DNA from 2 places in the Streptomyces sp. NPDC030991 genome. Region 1 is predicted to be linked to the other one. Evidence: predicted binding sites of a transcription regulator. Region 1 holds the regulator's gene; the other holds the start of a gene.
What was found. Region 1 encodes HrcA, which represses chaperone genes, less so after heat shock. Its sites were predicted from a motif close to TTNGCACTCNGNNNNNCNGAGTGCNAA; they were not measured.
Positions count from the first base shown of each region.

Region 2: groL (chaperonin GroEL) is a predicted target of HrcA. The motif match lies at 2,561-2,587, and genes of this name have one in related genera.

Region 1 is NZ_JBVIFR010000003.1:306,838-315,173, forward strand. Features, by position in the region: gene ACZ45E_RS07570 (S41 family peptidase) at 1-2,317, opposite strand, end outside; gene ACZ45E_RS07575 (hypothetical protein) at 2,392-2,964, opposite strand; gene ACZ45E_RS07580 (16S rRNA (uracil(1498)-N(3))-methyltransferase) at 3,056-3,802, opposite strand; gene ACZ45E_RS07585 (nitronate monooxygenase) at 3,799-4,872, opposite strand; gene dnaJ (molecular chaperone DnaJ) at 5,008-6,144, opposite strand; gene hrcA (heat-inducible transcriptional repressor HrcA) at 6,145-7,161, opposite strand; gene ACZ45E_RS07600 (MBL fold metallo-hydrolase) at 7,298-8,068, shown strand; gene ACZ45E_RS07605 (DUF3097 domain-containing protein) at 8,103-8,336, shown strand, end outside.
Region 2 is NZ_JBVIFR010000022.1:106,797-115,132, reverse strand. Features, by position in the region: gene ACZ45E_RS32235 (DUF397 domain-containing protein) at 74-283, shown strand; gene ACZ45E_RS32230 (hypothetical protein) at 369-647, shown strand; gene groL (chaperonin GroEL) at 768-2,393, opposite strand; gene ACZ45E_RS32220 (cold-shock protein) at 2,698-2,907, opposite strand; gene ACZ45E_RS32215 (ubiquitin-like small modifier protein 1) at 3,339-3,614, opposite strand; gene thrC (threonine synthase) at 3,669-4,979, opposite strand; SAM riboswitch class I at 4,998-5,153, opposite strand; gene ACZ45E_RS32205 (glucosyl-3-phosphoglycerate synthase) at 5,288-6,235, shown strand; gene ACZ45E_RS32200 (DUF7927 domain-containing protein) at 6,274-8,336, shown strand, end outside.

The sequences.
Region 1 (8,336 bases):
CCCCGTGCGGGCCGTCGTCGTGGCGGGAGATGTCGGCGCCGAGCAGCCCCTGGCGGCGTGCGGGGGCGCCGCCCCGGCCGGCCGGTACGACGTAGGCGTGGGAGGTGCCGAGTTCGCCCTGCACCTCCCACAGCAGGTCGACGAGGTCGTCGTGGGTGGCGACCCGGTCGAGGAGCGGGCGGTAGCGCTCCAGCACCCCGGGCCAGTCGACGCCGTTCATGTCGGGGCGCCAGAAATTGTCGCGCATCAGGCGGCCGGTCTCGTCGTACATCTGCCGCCATTCGGCGGCCGGGTCGACGCTCTGGCTGATGCGGGCCAGGTCGACGGTGATGTTGGTGTCGCTGTCGTCGTCGTGCGCGGGGCGCCGGTCGCTGGAGACGACCTTCAGCGTCTCGCCGGTCCACAGCAGCACCCGTTTGCCGTCGCCCGTGACCTCGAAGTGGTCGGCGTCGGCGCCGAGTTCCTCCAGGCGCCGCTGGGTCAGGTCGTAGCGTTCGAGCCGCGATCTCGGGTCGGGGTCGGCCCGGTCCGCCCGCGAGTCGCCGAGGACGCCGCGCACCGGGTGCCGCAGCCACAGCACGCCGTCCTTCGCGGTCCGCAGGGTCGAGTAGCGGGCGGCCTCGACGGGGAACGGCACGATGCGGTCGGTGAGCCCCTCCAGGTCGACGCGGGTGACGGGTGTGCCCTCGCTGTCGGGGGTCTCGGCGCCGGGGGTGTCCGCCGGTTCGAACGGCCGCCCGTGCCGCTGCGGCCCGAACGGTGACGGGGTCGTCGCGGCCAGGACGACCAGATGCGGCCGCGCGCCGCTCACGAACGCCAGGTCGAAGGCGTGCTCGTCGTAGACGGGGTCGAAGGAGCGGGCCGACAGGAACGCCAGGTGTTTGCCGTCGAGCGTGAACGCGGGCGCGTAGTCGCGAAAGCGCGGCGGTGTCGCCTCGGCGACGGCGAGGTCGGCGGTGTTGGCGAGCTTGATCCGGCGCAGGCTGTGCGGCCCGGGGTGCGACCAGGCGAGCCATGCCGAGTCGGGCGAGAAGGCGAGCCCGCTCGCGTGCCCGTCCTCGCTGCGGTCCACTTCCCGTACGTCGCCGCTGTCCCGCTCGACGAGCAGGATCCGTCCGTCGTGCGCGGCGACGGCGACCCGGCCGCCGTCCGGCGCGACGGTCAGCCCGAGCACCCGGCCGAGCCGTCCGGCGCCGAGGCGGCGGGGCGTGCCGCCGGGCGCGGCGCCGGTGGCGGGGGCGAACTCCAGCGCGTCGTCGCCCTCGGCGTCGGTCACCCACACCACGTGTTCCTCGCCGTCGACGCGGAACGTGTGCGGGAGCCGGGCCCGTACGCCCTGCTCGGCGGCGAGCGCGCGGGCCGGCCCGGAGCGGTGGGTCACCCAGTGCACGGCGCCGCGCACGGCGACCGCGCTGCCGCGCCCGGTGTGGTCGGGCGACGCGGCCCCGAACCAGCGCGCCGCGTCGACGGGGCGCGGCCGCAGCCGGGCCCGCTGCCCGCCGAGCGTCACGTCGAGGCGGCGCGGCTCGGCCGACTCCAGGTCGTCGACGATCCACAGTTCACCGGCGCTCGCGTAGACGACCCGGGTGCCGTCGGTGGCGGCGTGCCGGGCGTAGAACGCGTCGCCGACGGGTGTGTGCCGGCGCAGGTCCGAGCCGTCCGCGAGGGACGAGTACAGCGCGCCGACCCCCTCGTGGTCGGAGAGGAACCCGAGCCTTCCCCCGGCCCACAGCGGGTACTCGATGTTCCCGTCGAGCTCCTCGTGCAGCCGTACGAAGTCGCCGCCGCCGTCGCGGTCGATCCAGAGCTTTCCCGCCGTGCCGCCGCGGTACCGCTTCCACCAGGCGGCCTCCCGCCCCATCGGCGCGGAGAGCAGCACCACCGCGGAGTCCGGCCCGTGGGCGACGCCGCCCACGGGTCCGTAGGGCAGGAGTTCGGCGGGGCCGCCGTCCAGCGGCAGCGCCCGCGCCCAGCTGCGGCGCAGCGTGGCCTGGCCGTGCGTACTGGTGACGAGGACCCGCCCGTCGGGCGTCCAGCCGCGCACGGTGGTGGTCCAACTCCCCCAGTACGTCAGGCGTTTCGCGGCTCCTCCGTCGAGCGGCGCGACCTGTGCCTCGGGGGCGCCGTCGCGCCGCGACGTCCAGGCGACGGTCGTGCCGTCCGGGGAGACGCGTGGGTGGGTGACCGGTACGTTGTCGGCGCTGACGCGCCAGGCGCGGCCGCCGTCGAGGGGTGCGGCCCATACGTCGTCCTCGGCGGCGAAGACCACCGAGTCGCCGTGCAGGTGCGGGAACCGGAGGTAGGCAGGGTTCGTCACTCCGCCCACCCTGAATTTGCGGCCCGCCGCGCGTCAACCCTCCCGCGCACTTCCCTGCCCGCCGCCACCGCTCCTCATTTCCCTTCGAAGCAGGAGCAGTCGGGGTCGGGCTCGCGGACGGTGACGGTCTCGGTGACGGTCCGGGTGCTGCCGGGCCGCGGTTCCTGGTGGGCGGGTTGCGCGGGCACGGGCGCGGGCGTGTACGTGGTCGGGTCCGCGGCGGCGCAGTTGCCGAGGACCTGGAGGTGGAACCGGACCTTGTTCTCGACCCGCGCGATCACGTCGCCGCGCACGCACTTGCCGGGGACGACCCCGTAGACCCGGCCCTTGACGGTGATGTCCTGGCCGCCCTTGGTCTTCCCCCGGCAGTCCACGGTCACCTCGCTCGGTGCCGAACCGGTGGGTGTGGAGCGGTCGCTGTAGGTGCTGGTGCAGCTGAGCCAGGCGACCCCGGCGTGCGTCCGGGTCAGCTCCTGCGTGGCCTCGGTGTCGGTGGTGGTGGCGACCGTGACCGTGTTCAGCTCCCCGTCGACCGGCCGGCACGCGACGGCCCCGGCGGCCACGACGGCCACGACGCCGCCCGCGGCCAGCACCCGCGTCGCCCGGGGCCTTAGCAATGCACCGCTGATCCGTCGCAATTCCCCCATGCCCGGCAGGATGCCACTCTCTTCAGCGGCCCGGTAGAGCGCTTGCGGCCACAGTGCGGCGGCCGTCACGGGCTGCGGTTCGTGCCGGGCGTCAGCCCCAGCGCCCGGTGCGCCCCAGCAGCAACGCCACCGCCGCCGTCCCCGCTGTCGACGTCCGCAGCACACTCCGTCCGAGCCGGTACGGACGCGCCCCGGCCGCGCCGAACATCTCCAGCTCCTCCGGCGATACGCCGCCCTCAGGCCCGACGACCAGCACGATCTCCCCGTCCGCCGGGAGCTCCGCCGAGGCCAGCGCGGCGCTTCGCGCGTCACGGTCCTCGTGCAGCACGACGGCGAGGTCCGCCGCGGCGAGCAGCGCCGCGACCTCCTTGGTGGACGCGGCGTCCGCGATGTCGGGGAAGCGGACCCGGCGCGACTGCTTGCCTGCCTCGCGCGCGGTGGCCCGCCACTTGCCGAGGGCCTTGGTCCCGCGCTCGCCCCGCCACTGCGTGATGCACCGCGAGGCCGCCCACGGCACGATCGCGTCGACGCCCGTCTCGGTCATCGTCTCGACGGCCAGCTCGCCGCGGTCCCCCTTGGGCAGGGCCTGCACGACGGTGATCCGGGGCTTTCCCGCCTCCTCGGTCCGCGCCGGTCCCGCCTCGACGACCAGCCGGTCCTTGCCCTCGGCTGCGGTGACGACAGCCTCGCTCCAGGCGCCGCGCCCGTCGGTCAGCACGAGCGCCTCCCCGGCCCGCAGCCGCTTCACGGAGACGGCGTGCCGCCCCTCGGCCCCGTCCAGTACGTAGGTGCAGTCACCCGGCACCGGGCCGTCGACCACGAACACCGGCGCGGTCACGCGGCACCCCCCTGCCCGAGCGCGGCCTTGGCGGCGGAGAGTTCGGCGGCGAGGACCTCGACGAGCTGCCCGGCGGGCAGCTCCCGGGCGAGCCGGTGGCCCTGCCCCGCCCACAACGCCATGGCCTGCGGATCACCGGCCTTGGCCGCGGCCTTGCGCAGCGGCGACGTCATGTGGTGGACCTCCGGGTACGCGGCGGGCGCGTACGGCCCGTGCTCGCGCAGGAACCGGTTGACGAGCCCGCGCGCGGGCCGCCCCGAGAACGCCCGCGTCAGCTCGGTCCGGGTGAACAGCGGATCGGTCATGGCCTGCTTGTGCGGCGCGGGCGCACCCGACTCGGGCGTCACCAGGAACGCCGTGCCCAGCTGGGCGAGGTCGGCCCCGGCGGCGAGCACGGCGGCGATCTGCGCGCCCCGCATGATCCCGCCGGCCGCGATGATCGGCAGCTGGACCGCTTCGCGTACCTGGGCGATCAGCGCCAGCAGTCCGACGCCGCTGCCGTCGGTCTCGGGGTGGTCGCGGTGCGTGCCCTGGTGTCCGCCGGCCTCGATGCCCTGGACGCACACGGCGTCGGCGCCGGACCGCTGCGCGGCGAGCGCCTCCTCCACGGTCGTCACGGTGACGGCGGTGCGGGTGCCCGCCTTGCGCAGCGCGTCGGTCACCTCGGGCGCGGGGCAGCCGAAGGTGAAGGTGACCAGCGGGACCGGGTCGTCGAGCAGGATGGCGAGCTTGGCGTCGTAGCCGTCGTCGCGTCCGCCGTCGGGGTCGCCGAGCCGCGTCTGGTACCAGCCGGCCTCACCGGCGAGCTGGTGGCGGTAGACGTCGACCGCGGCGGGGTCCGCGTACTCCGGCTGCGGCAGGAACAGGTTGACGCCGAACGGTCGCCCGGTCAGCCCCCGCACCTGCTTGATCTCCTGGTACATCCCGTCGGCCGTCTTGTAGCCGGCGGCGAGGAACCCGAGGCCGCCCGCCTCGGACACGGCGGCCGCGAGCGCGGGGCTCGACCCGCCCCCTGCCATGGGGGCCTGCACGATCGGACAGGGGCAGAGATCGGTCAGCGCGGAGGACATGACGGCATCGTGCCACGTACGCGTCGGAGGGCCGAATCGGCGCATCCGCCCGGCATGTGCCACCCCGAACGGGGTGACACACCCTCAAACGTCGCCGCTCCGGCGCGGCGCCCCGCATGGGACGCCGCCCGCCCGTCACCGCCCGTTGAACGCGTCCTTCAACCGCGAGAACAGCCCCTGCTGCCCCGGCTGGAACTGGCCCAGGGGCCGCTCCTCGCCGCGCAGCTCGGCGAGCTCGCGCAGGAGGCGCTCCTGCTCGGGTTCGAGCTTCTGCGGGGTCATGACCTCGACGTGCACGATGAGGTCGCCGCGGCCGCCGCCGCGCAGATGCGTGATGCCGCGTCCGTGCAGCGGGACCGACTGGCCGGACTGGGTGCCGGGCCGGATGTCGACCTCCTCCATGCCGTCGAGCGTCTCCAGCGGCACCTTCGTGCCGAGGGCCGCCGCCGTCATGGGGAGGGTCACCGTGCAGTGCAGGTCGTCGCCGCGCCGCTGGAATACCGCGTGCGGCAGCTCGTGGATCTCGACGTACAGGTCACCGGCGGGGCCGCCGCCGGGGCCGACCTCGCCCTCGCCCGCGAGCTGGATCCGCGTCCCGTTGTCCACACCGGCCGGGATCTTCACCGTCAGCGTGCGCCGCGAGCGGATGCGGCCGTCACCGGCGCACTCGGGGCACGGCGTCGGCACGACGGTGCCGAAGCCCTGGCACTGCGGGCACGGCCTGGACGTCATGACCTGGCCGAGGAAGGACCGCGTGACCTGCGAGACCTCGCCGCGCCCGCGACACATGTCGCAGGTCTGGGCGGAGGTGCCGGGCGCCGCACCCTCGCCGCTGCACGTCGTGCAGACGACGGCCGTGTCGACCTGGATGTCCTTGGTGGTGCCGAAGGCGGCCTCGTCCAGCTCGATCTCGAGCCGGATCATGGCGTCCTGGCCGCGGCGCGTGCGCGACCGGGGGCCACGCTGCGACGCGGTCCCGAAGAACGCGTCCATGATGTCCGAGAAGTTCCCGAACCCACCGGCGCCGAAGCCGCCGGCGCCGCCTCCGCCGGCCCCCGACAAGGGGTCGCCCCCGAGGTCGTAGACCTGCTTCTTCTGCGGGTCGGAGAGCACCTCGTAGGCGGCGTTGATCTCCTTGAACCGCTCCTGAGTCTTCGGATCCGGATTCACGTCCGGGTGAAGCTCACGGGCCAGCCTGCGAAAGGCCTTCTTGATCTCGTCCTGGGAAGCGTCTCGGCGCACGCCGAGTACGGCGTAGTAGTCCGTGGCCACTTACGACTCCGCCAGGATCTGTCCGACGTAACGTGCCACTGCGCGTACTGCTCCCATCGTTCCCGGGTAATCCATGCGGGTCGGTCCGACCACGCCGAGCTTGGCTACTGCCTCGCCGCCCGAACCGTAGCCGACCGACACGACGGACGTGGAGTTGAGTCCCTCGTGGGCGTTCTCGTGACCGATCCGTACGGCCATGCCCGAATCACCCACCTCACCAAGCAACTTGAGGAGCACGACCTGCTCCTCAAGTGCCTCAAGCACGGGCCGGATGGTGAGGGGAAAGTCATGTCCGAAGCGGGTGAGATTGGCGGTGCCGCCGATCATCAGCCGCTCCTCGGTCTCCTCGACGAGCGCCTCCATCAGCGTGGAGAGCACCGTCGAGACCGTGCCGCGGTCCTCCGTCTCGAAGACCTCCGGCAGGTCCTGCACCAGCTGCGGGACGTCGGCGAACCGGCGCCCCGCCACGCGCGCGTTGAGCCGCGCCCGCAGATCCGCGAGGGACGATTCGCCGAACGGCGCCGGGCAGTCGATCATCCGCTGCTCGACGCGCCCGGTGTCCGTGATCAGTACGAGCATCAGACGGGCGGGCGCGAGCGCGAGCAGCTCGACATGGCGCACGGTGGACCGCGTGAGGGACGGGTACTGGACGACCGCGACCTGCCGCGTCAGCTGCGCGAGCAGCCGCACGGTCCGTCCGACGACGTCGTCGAGGTCGACGGCGCCCTCCAGGAAGTTCTGGATGGCGCGCCGCTCCGGCGGGGTCATCGGCTTCACCGCGGTGAGCTTGTCGACGAAGAGGCGGTACCCCTTGTCGGTGGGGATGCGCCCGGCACTGGTGTGCGGCTGGGCGATGAACCCCTCGTCCTCCAGAGCGGCCATGTCGTTGCGCACCGTCGCCGGTGAGACGCCCAGGCTGTGCCGCTCGGTCAGCGCCTTGGAGCCGACGGGCTCCTCGGTGCCGACGTAGTCCTGGACGATGGCGCGCAGCACTTCGAGCCTGCGTTCACTGAGCATCGGCGCACACCTCCAGCAACTGTCTCTGCGATCGATCTTTCTCGTTTTGGCACTCACTGCGCGCGAGTGCCAATCGTCCCCGGCTCAGTGTACGGCCGGTGGGTACGGGCCCGGCAAGGCCGCTAGCTTCAACCTCATGAAAAGCACGGCGAGTGCGCGGAGCGCGGCGGGTATCGACTGGAAGTCGGCGTCCTGGGAGGAACTGGCGCCGCGGGTGGGCCGGGTCCGGCTGCCCGGCTGGGACTGCACGACGGGGCTCGTCGTGGGCGACGGCGCGGCCCTGCTGATCGACACCGGATCCTCACTTCGTGAGGGCGCCCGGCTGCGCGGGGACGTCCGTCGCCTGCTGGGGGCGGACGGGAGGGTGACGCACATCGCACTCACCCATCCGCACTTCGATCATGTACTCGGCACGGCGGCGTTCGCCGGCGTCGAGGTGTACGGCGCGGCGGGCATCGACACCGTGTTCGCGGGCGGCGGCGCCGACGCCGTGGGCGCCTCCGCCGTCCACCACGGCCTCGACCCCGATCTGGCGGCCGAGGCGGCGGACCTCCTGGTCACACCGGACCACCGGGTCTGCGGCGAGCGGACGCTGGACCTGGGCGGCGGCGTCCAGGTGCTGCTCGCCAACGTCGGGCCCGGTCACAGCGGCCATGACCTCGCGGTCCTGGTGTCCGGCGCGCCGGGTGTGCCGGAGATCGTCTTCTGCGGCGACCTGGTCGAGGAGTCGGGCGAGCCCCAGGCGGGATCGGACGCGGCCCCGCACCAGTGGCCCGCGGCGCTGGACCGGCTGCTGTCCCTCGGCGGCGAGGACGCCTGTTACGTACCGGGGCACGGATCGACCGTGAATGCGGGGTTTGTCCGCGAGCAGCGCGCCACACTGGCGGCCCGATTCGGCGTGTCGTAGGCCGGACGGAAGAGCTTCTCCTATCGTCTGCCGAATGCGCCAGTACACCCCCGACCTCACCCCTCCGTGGAAGCGGAACAAGCCCGCGCCCGAGATCCCGGCCGAGCCGGACCTCGTCGTGGAGGAGGTCAGCACCGGTTTCTGCGGCGCGGTCGTACGCGTCGAGAAGACGGCGCAGGGTCCGACGGTGACCCTGGAGGACCGCTTCGGCAAGCACCGCGCGTTCCCCATGGAGCCGCGCGGTTTCCTGCTGGAGGGCAAGGTCGTC
Region 2 (8,336 bases), on a different contig from region 1:
CTGCTCAGGGCCACCGCACTCACCCCGGAACAGTCCCTGGCCCTGATCTCGTCAGTGGCAGAGGATTACGAGCATGAAGATCACAGGCCCCGAGCTTGACCTGGCCTCGGCCACTTGGCGCAAATCCACATACAGCGGCGGCAGCGGCGGCGAGTGCCTTGAGATCACCCACGACCACCCCGGACTGATCCCGGTCCGCGACTCGAAGAACCCCGCCGGACCGAAGCTCGTGCTCCGGGCGGAGACCTGGTCCGCGTTCGTCGCCGACCTGCGGCGCGGCTGACCCGGACGGTGCCCGGCGCGGCCCCGGGCCCGAACCGAAACGCGCTCCGCATGCGGCTCGCCGCGCCCTCCCGCATCCTGGGCCCATGGCTGAGAGCACTTTCTCGAAGATCTCCTGGACCGAGTTCCGCCCCGACCAGCGGCGTCTGGTCACCGGCGCGGCGCTGACCGGCGCGGGCATGCTCGTCGCCGCGGCGGGCGTCGGCGTACTGGTCTACGAACTCGCCCGCGCGGGCCGCACCTGGACCGGCGGCTGGCAGGTGCCGCCGACGGAGCTGGCGTCCCGCGCCTTCCACCAGGCGCAGAGCGCGGCGCAGGCGGGCCGTGACGCCTGGGCCAGCTACCAGGAGTCACCGGTCCGCTAGGGCTTGCCCTCCGCCCCCACGAGCGCCCCCACAGAACGCCCGAGGGCGGCACCCCCTCGTGAAGAGGAAGTGCCGCCCTCGGGAACGAACAGACAAGCTGAACCAGGTCGGTGACCGGGATCAGAAGTCCATGTCACCGCCCGGCATGCCGCCCGGAGCGCCGCCGGCAGCGGCCTTCTCCGGCTTGTCGGCGATGACGGCCTCGGTGGTGAGGAACAGCGCGGCGATCGACGCGGCGTTCTGCAGCGCGGAGCGCGTCACCTTCGCCGGGTCGATGATGCCCTCGGCGATCATGTCGACGTACTCACCGGTCGCGGCGTTCAGGCCGTGACCGACGGGCAGGTTGCGCACCTTCTCGACGACGACGCCACCCTCGAGACCACCGTTGACGGAGATCTGCTTGAGCGGGGCCTCAAGGGCGAGCTTCACGGCGTTGGCGCCGGTCGCCTCGTCACCCTCGAGCTCCAGCTTCTCGAAGACCGCGGAGGCCTGGAGGAGGGCCACGCCACCACCGGCGACGATGCCCTCTTCGACGGCCGCCTTCGCGTTGCGAACGGCGTCCTCGATGCGGTGCTTGCGCTCCTTGAGCTCGACCTCGGTCGCGGCACCGGCCTTGATGACCGCAACACCGCCGGCGAGCTTCGCCAGGCGCTCCTGCAGCTTCTCGCGGTCGTAGTCGCTGTCCGAGTTCTCGATCTCGGCGCGGATCTGGTTGACACGACCCTGGACCTGGTCGCTCTCACCGGAGCCGTCGACGATGGTCGTCTCGTCCTTGGTGATGACGACCTTGCGGGCGCGGCCGAGCAGGTCGAGACCGGCGTTCTCCAGCTTGAGGCCGACCTCCTCGGAGATGACGGTGCCACCGGTGAGGATGGCGATGTCGCCGAGCATGGCCTTGCGGCGGTCACCGAAGCCGGGCGCCTTGACGGCGACGGACTTGAAGGTGCCACGGATCTTGTTGACGACCAGGGTCGACAGGGCCTCGCCCTCGACGTCCTCGGCGATGATCAGCAGCGGCTTGCCGGACTGCATGACCTTCTCGAGCAGCGGAAGGAGGTCCTTCACGTTGCCGATCTTCGAGTTGACGATCAGGATGTACGGGTCGTCGAGCGACGCCTCCATACGCTCCATGTCGGTGGCGAAGTACGCCGAGATGTAGCCCTTGTCGAAGCGCATACCCTCGGTGAGCTCGAGCTCCAGACCGAAGGTCTGGGACTCCTCGACGGTGATGACGCCTTCCTTGCCGACCTTGTCCATGGCCTCGGCGATGAGCTCGCCGATCTGGGTGTCGGCGGCGGAGATGGAGGCCGTCGAAGCGATCTGCTCCTTGGTCTCCACGTCCTTGGCCTGCTCGAGGAGGGCGGCGGAGACGGCCTCGACGGCCTTCTCGATGCCACGCTTGAGGGCCATCGGGTTGGCACCGGCGGCCACGTTGCGCAGACCCTCGCGCACCAGGGCCTGGGCCAGGACGGTCGCGGTCGTCGTGCCGTCACCGGCGACGTCGTCCGTCTTCTTCGCGACCTCCTTGACCAGCTCGGCGCCGATCTTCTCGTACGGGTCCTCGAGCTCGATCTCCTTGGCGATGGAGACACCATCGTTGGTGATCGTGGGGGCGCCCCACTTCTTCTCGAGGACGACGTTGCGACCCTTGGGGCCCAGGGTCACCTTGACGGCGTCGGCGAGCTGGTTCATGCCGCGCTCGAGGCCGCGCCGTGCCTCCTCGTCGAACGCGATGATCTTGGCCATGTGAAGTGGTCCTCCCGGACGGGGTGGAAAAGCAAGCAAACGGACCGTGCTGGTGCCCGCGACGGACGGCCCCCGAGCCTTGTGGTTCCTTGCCCCACCAGGCTCCCGGACCTCACCGACCCGATCCAAGTTCTGTCACTCTCACCTGGAGAGTGCTAAGCCAATGATTAGCACTCGACCCATGCGAGTGCAAGCGGCTACCACAGATTCGCGAGGGGCGCGCGCAGCACGAAGGGCCCGGGCCCCCGGATGGGGGCACGGACCCTTCGACTCGTACGAAGCCTGCGGTCAGTCGCGACGCGCTTCAGCCGGCGGCGGCCAGGCGGACCATGTCGGCCTGCGGCCCCTTCTGGCCCTGCGAGATCTCGAATTCCACTCGCTGACCCTCTTCGAGGGTGCGGTAGCCGTCCATCTGAATCGCGCTGTAGTGGACGAATACATCCGCACCACCGTCGACCGCGATGAAGCCGTACCCCTTCTCCGCGTTGAACCACTTGACGGTGCCCTGAGCCATGCCTAACTCCCCTATTACTGGCCCTTGCACAGACCCGCACTTCGCGGATCCGGGTCAGACCTCACCCCCCCGAATGTGTTGGGGTGTGCGCCGGAACGCGTCGACCGCGGCTGAATGTATCTGCCCAACTGCCGTCTGCAACAGGTCAATCGGACGAGAATTCTGGGCACGCGCGATCGGGGTAACCGGGCCGATTCACCGGAACCCGGGGCAAGTCGGGCCGGGTAAATGCCGTAAAGAGCCCGAAAGGGCTGGGTACTTTGGCTGCTTCTTGTCGCGTCTCGACCGAGAACTCATATGCGCCCGTCATGCACCACGGACGGGAACGAATCAGCTTTCCCAACTGTACCGCGCTCAACCATGCAGAATTGCCCCCTCCGCTTCTCTCGCGGAGGGGGCAATCAGAGTGACTCTGGGTAGAGCAGGGAAGATCAGCCGCCGGCGACGGCGGGAATGATCGAAACGCCGGCGCCGTCCGGCGTCGCCGTCTCCAGGCCCTGCTCGAAGCGGACGTCGTCGTCATTGACGTAGACATTGACGAAGCGGCGCAGCTTGCCCTGGTCGTCGAGGACGCGGGCGGCGATCCCGGTGTGGTTCTTCTCCAGGTCGGCGATGACATCGCCGAGCGTGGCGCCCTCGGCGGCGACCTCGGCCTGCCCGCCGGTGTAGGTACGGAGAATGGTGGGGATGCGGACGTTGACGCTCATGGCTGGGTGACTCCCGGTGCTACAGGTTCGCGGGGCTACGGGTTCGGATCGGGCTCAGTGGTCGAGCCCTGCGGCGCGGAACGCCTCCAGGCTCGGCCGGATCGTCGCCGTCGCCTGGGAGGTCTCGGCGACGGCGTCCAGCGTCTTCAGACCGTCGCCCGTGTTCAGGACGACCGTCGTCAGGGACGGGTCGATGAGGCCCGCCTCGATGAGCTTCTTGGTGACGCCCAGCGTCACACCGCCCGCCGTCTCCGCGAAGATGCCCTCCGTCTGCGCGAGCAGCCTGATCGCGTCGACGACCTGCTCGTCGTTCACGTCCTCCACCGCGCCGCCGGTGCGGCGCGCGATGTCCAGGACGTACGGGCCGTCGGCCGGGTTGCCGATGGCGAGCGACTTGGCGATGGTGTCCGGCTTCTGCGGGCGCACCACGTCCGTGCCCGCCTTGTACGCGACCGAGACCGGCGAGCAGCCCTCCGCCTGGGCGCCGAACAGCTTGTACGGCTTGTCCTCGACGAGCCCGAGCTTGATCAGCTCCTGGAGACCCTTGTCGATCTTCGTGAACTGCGAGCCGGACGCGATCGGGATGACCAGCTGGTCCGGGAGGCGCCAGCCGAGCTGCTCGCAGATCTCGTAGGCGAGGGTCTTGGAGCCTTCGCCGTAGTACGGGCGCAGGTTGACGTTGACGAAGCCCCAGCCCTCGCCCAGCGGGTCGCCGATGAGCTCGGAGCAGAAGCGGTTCACGTCGTCGTAGTTGCCCTCGATGGCGACGAGGTCACCGCCGTAGACACCGGCCATCACGACCTTGCCCTGCTCCAGGTCGTGCGGGATGAAGACGCAGGAGCGGAAGCCCGCGCGGGCGGCGGCGGCGCCCACGGCGCCGGCCAGGTTGCCCGTCGAGGAGCAGGAGAGAGTGGTGAAGCCGAAGGCGCGCGCGGCCTCGATGGCCTGCGCGACGACGCGGTCCTTGAAGGAGTGCGTGGGGTTGCCGGAGTCGTCCTTGACGAACAACTTGCCCTGCTCGACACCGAGTTCACGGGCGAGGTTGTCGGCCTTGACGAGCTTGGTCCAGCCGGGGTTCAGGTTCGGCTTCTCGGCGACGTCGGCCGGGACGGGCAGGAGGGGGGCGTAGCGCCAGATGTTGGCCGGGCCCGCCTCGATCTGCTTGCGAAGCGCCTCGGGGTCGCCGACGGGCAGGTCGTACGCGACTTCCAGAGGCCCGAAACACTCGACGCAGGCGAAGATCGGCCCGAGCTCGAACCTGGTGCCGCACTCGCGGCAGGAGAGGCCGGACGCGGGGCCCAGATCGACGGTCTTCGCGGAGGTGCCCGGGGTGGCGTCGGTGGTGGCGACAGTCTGTACAGCCATGAGAGGCGAGGCCCTTTCTCCTCATCTTCCTCGCGGCGCATCTCGCCACGAGACGGATTTGGCACCTTCCCGAGCCGGGAGCCTCGCGGGCGCACTGCAATCTGCGCGACGAGACCGGCTGGAGGGTTGCCGGGGCTTCAACGGGCCGTATCCCTCTGCCCCTCTGGATGAGCGGTATTCGGTTGTGTGGGGCGGCGACCCCGACATGCGATGGTCACCCGCCTTGTTCAAGACTGTAACCGAAGGCCCGGACCCTTGAGATAGTCGTCCGAACCGCGAGATGGATCACATTGGGAAGGACTCTGACCGTGCTCGAAGAGGTCGAGACCTGGCTGAGCAGGCGTTCCTGGTCCGTGACCGACCGCCCGCGGCCCCAGCTGGCCGCCGCTAAACGCGCGTCGGGACAGCGGGTCAGCGTCGTCCTGCCCGCGCTCGACGAGGAGAGGACGGTCGGCGAGATCGTCTCGGTGATCCGGCGCGAGCTGATGACCGCGGCCGCGCCGCTCGTCGACGAACTGGTGGTCCTGGACTCCGGCTCCACCGACCGCACCGCCGAGGTGGCCGCGGCGGCCGGGGCCCGTGTGGTGCACCGGGACACGGTCCTGCCACGCATCCCGGCCCTGCCCGGCAAGGGCGAGGTGCTGTGGCGTTCGCTCTTCGTCACCTCGGGCGACATCGTGTGCTTCGTCGACGCGGACCTGCGGGAGTTCTCGGCGGACTTCGTCACCGGGATCGTCGGCCCGCTGCTCACCGACCCGGACGTGAGCTTCGTGAAGGCCATGTACGACCGGCCGCTGGGCGACGCCGCCGGTCAGGGCGGCCGGGTCACGGAGCTGATGGCCCGCCCGATCCTCAACATGCACTGGCCCCGGCTCGCCGGGTTCGTCCAGCCGCTGGGCGGCGAGTACGCGGCGCGCAGGTCGCTCCTCGAACAGCTGCCGTTCCCCGTCGGGTACGGCGTCGAGCTCGGGCTGCTCGTCGACGCGCTGCACACCGTGGGTCTGGACGCGCTGGCCCAGGTCGACGTGGGGGTGCGCAAGCACCGGCACCAGGACGGGCAGGCGCTCGGCCGGATGGCCGCGGCGATCTACCGCACGGCGCAGCTGCGGCTGGCCCGCGGGCATCTGGTGCGGCCGGTGCTCACCCAGTTCGAGCGGGGCGAGGACGGTTTCGCGCCGAGGACGTACACGGTGGACACGGCGGAGCGGCCGCCGATGACCGAGATCAGTGAGTATGCGGAGCGTCGCGTGGCGTAATCAGGAGGTAATCATTATTTCTGCCTAGATTGCCCCCTATGTGGCTCGGACACCTCAAGGGCTGGGCGGCGCTCGCCGCGACAGCGACAGCCGCCGCGACCCTCGTCGCCGCGGCCACCCCCGCCTCCGCCGTCGTCGTCGAACCCTTCGCCAAGCGCTACGAGGAAGCCCTCTACGGCGACTTCCTCACCTTCGGCAACACCGTGCTGCGCTGCCCCGCCACGCCCCAGGACGCCGCGACGCGCTGCGCGAACGCGCAGTCCGGACAGACCGCGGAGAACAACAACCAGTTCGCCATGGAGTACGCGGACACGGCCGGGTTCGGCTCGACGGTCCTGAACTCCTCCACCGGCAAGGTGACGATCCCGCCCGGCGCCACGGTCGCGTACGCCCGCCTCTTCTGGGGCGGCAACGACGGCACGTACAAGCTCGGCCGCAACCAGATCAAGCGCTGCGACACCGCGGGCCCCGCCACCTCGCCGCCCGGCGACCCGCTCACCGAGCGGCCCGTGGTGCGGGTGGCCGGCGGCGCCGAGTCCCCGGTCGCCGTGCGCGACGCGGTACGCACCCCGGCCGGGGCCGGCGGCCCGCACTACTACACCGCCGAGTCCGACATCACCTCGCTCTTCTCCGGCGTCCCCACCGGCGTCGAGGTGCCCGTCGCCGTCGGCGACGTGTGGGCCCCCACCGGCAAGGGCTGCGTCGGCGGCTGGTCGCTGACCCTCGTCTACAAGTACTCCGGCCCGAACAGCGAGTACGCGCCCACCCGCCGCAACGTCTACGTGTACGGCGGCCACGTCGTCCAGCAGTCCAAGGACCCGGACACCACCATCTCCATCGACGACTTCTACCGGGCCGGCGGCGGTGACGTACGCGCCGGTGTCACGGCGTACGAGGGCGACGCGAACGTGGCGGGCGACCAGTTCCTGGTCAACGGCCGGCAGATCGGCGACCCGGACGGCGGAGGCACCGGCAACTTCTTCGACAGCCACGCCGACGGCGCCCTCGACCCGGACGACCACAACAACTTCAGCATCGACGCCAAGCAGGCCGTCATCCCGTCGGCCGCGCTGCCGCCGGGCTCCACGTCGGCCCGGCTGACGTTCCGTACCAAGGGCGACACCTACGTGCCCTCGGCGCTCGCCTTCTCCGTGCCGGTCCCCGACCTGGAGGTCAGGAAGAGCGCCACACCGAAGAAGGTCCCGCCGGGCGGCAAGGTGACGTACACGATCACCGCCAAGAACATCGGCGAGGTCGACTACCCGGGCGCGAAGCTCAGCGACGACCTGAGCGACGTACTGGACGACGCCACCTACGACGGCGACGCCAGGGCCACCCTGGGCCACGTCACCTACGACGCGCCGAAGCTGAACTGGCGCGGTGACGTGCCCGCGGGCAGGACCGCGAAGATCACCTACAGCGTCACGCTCCACGACCCGCTCCGCGGCGACGGCAGACTCACCAACCACGTCGTCGCCGACACCCCGCGCACCAACTGCGCGGACGATTCGAGCGACCCGCACTGCGGGACGGCGCCCGTCGTCAAGAAGCAGCGCGGGCCCGTCCCGCCGCTGGACATCGTCGAGCGGCCCTCCACCACGACCCCGCGCCCGTGCGCCCGGATCAGCGACACCATCACCCTGCGCAACACGAGCGCCCACCCCCGCAGGGACGCGCGGATCCACTGGCCCGCGAAGGGCGCCGTCGGCACCCCGGCCGCGACGCGCGGCACCATCACCAGAAAGGGCTCGGCCTTCCACTGGGCCGGCGACGTCCCGGCCCACGGGAAAGTCGTCATCACGTGGAAGCTGCGGGTCTCCTGCGCGCCCGGCAAGGCCCTCGTCGTCCCGGTCTCCGGTGACGTGCCGAGGACCAGCTGCCCGCAGCGGACCCGCGGGGGCGGCGACGACCCGTGCACCGCGGTCATCGTCCCCCGCCGCCAGCAGGCCCGGCCCGCCCCGGCACAGCCGCACGCGCGGCCGCACCACGGCCCCGCGCTCGCCGAGACGGGCTCCGGCCGGTCGTCGGCGCTCCTGTACGGCGGGCTCGCCCTCTCCCTGTGCGGGCTCGGCGCGCTGGCCCTCGCGGCGGTCCGCAGCCG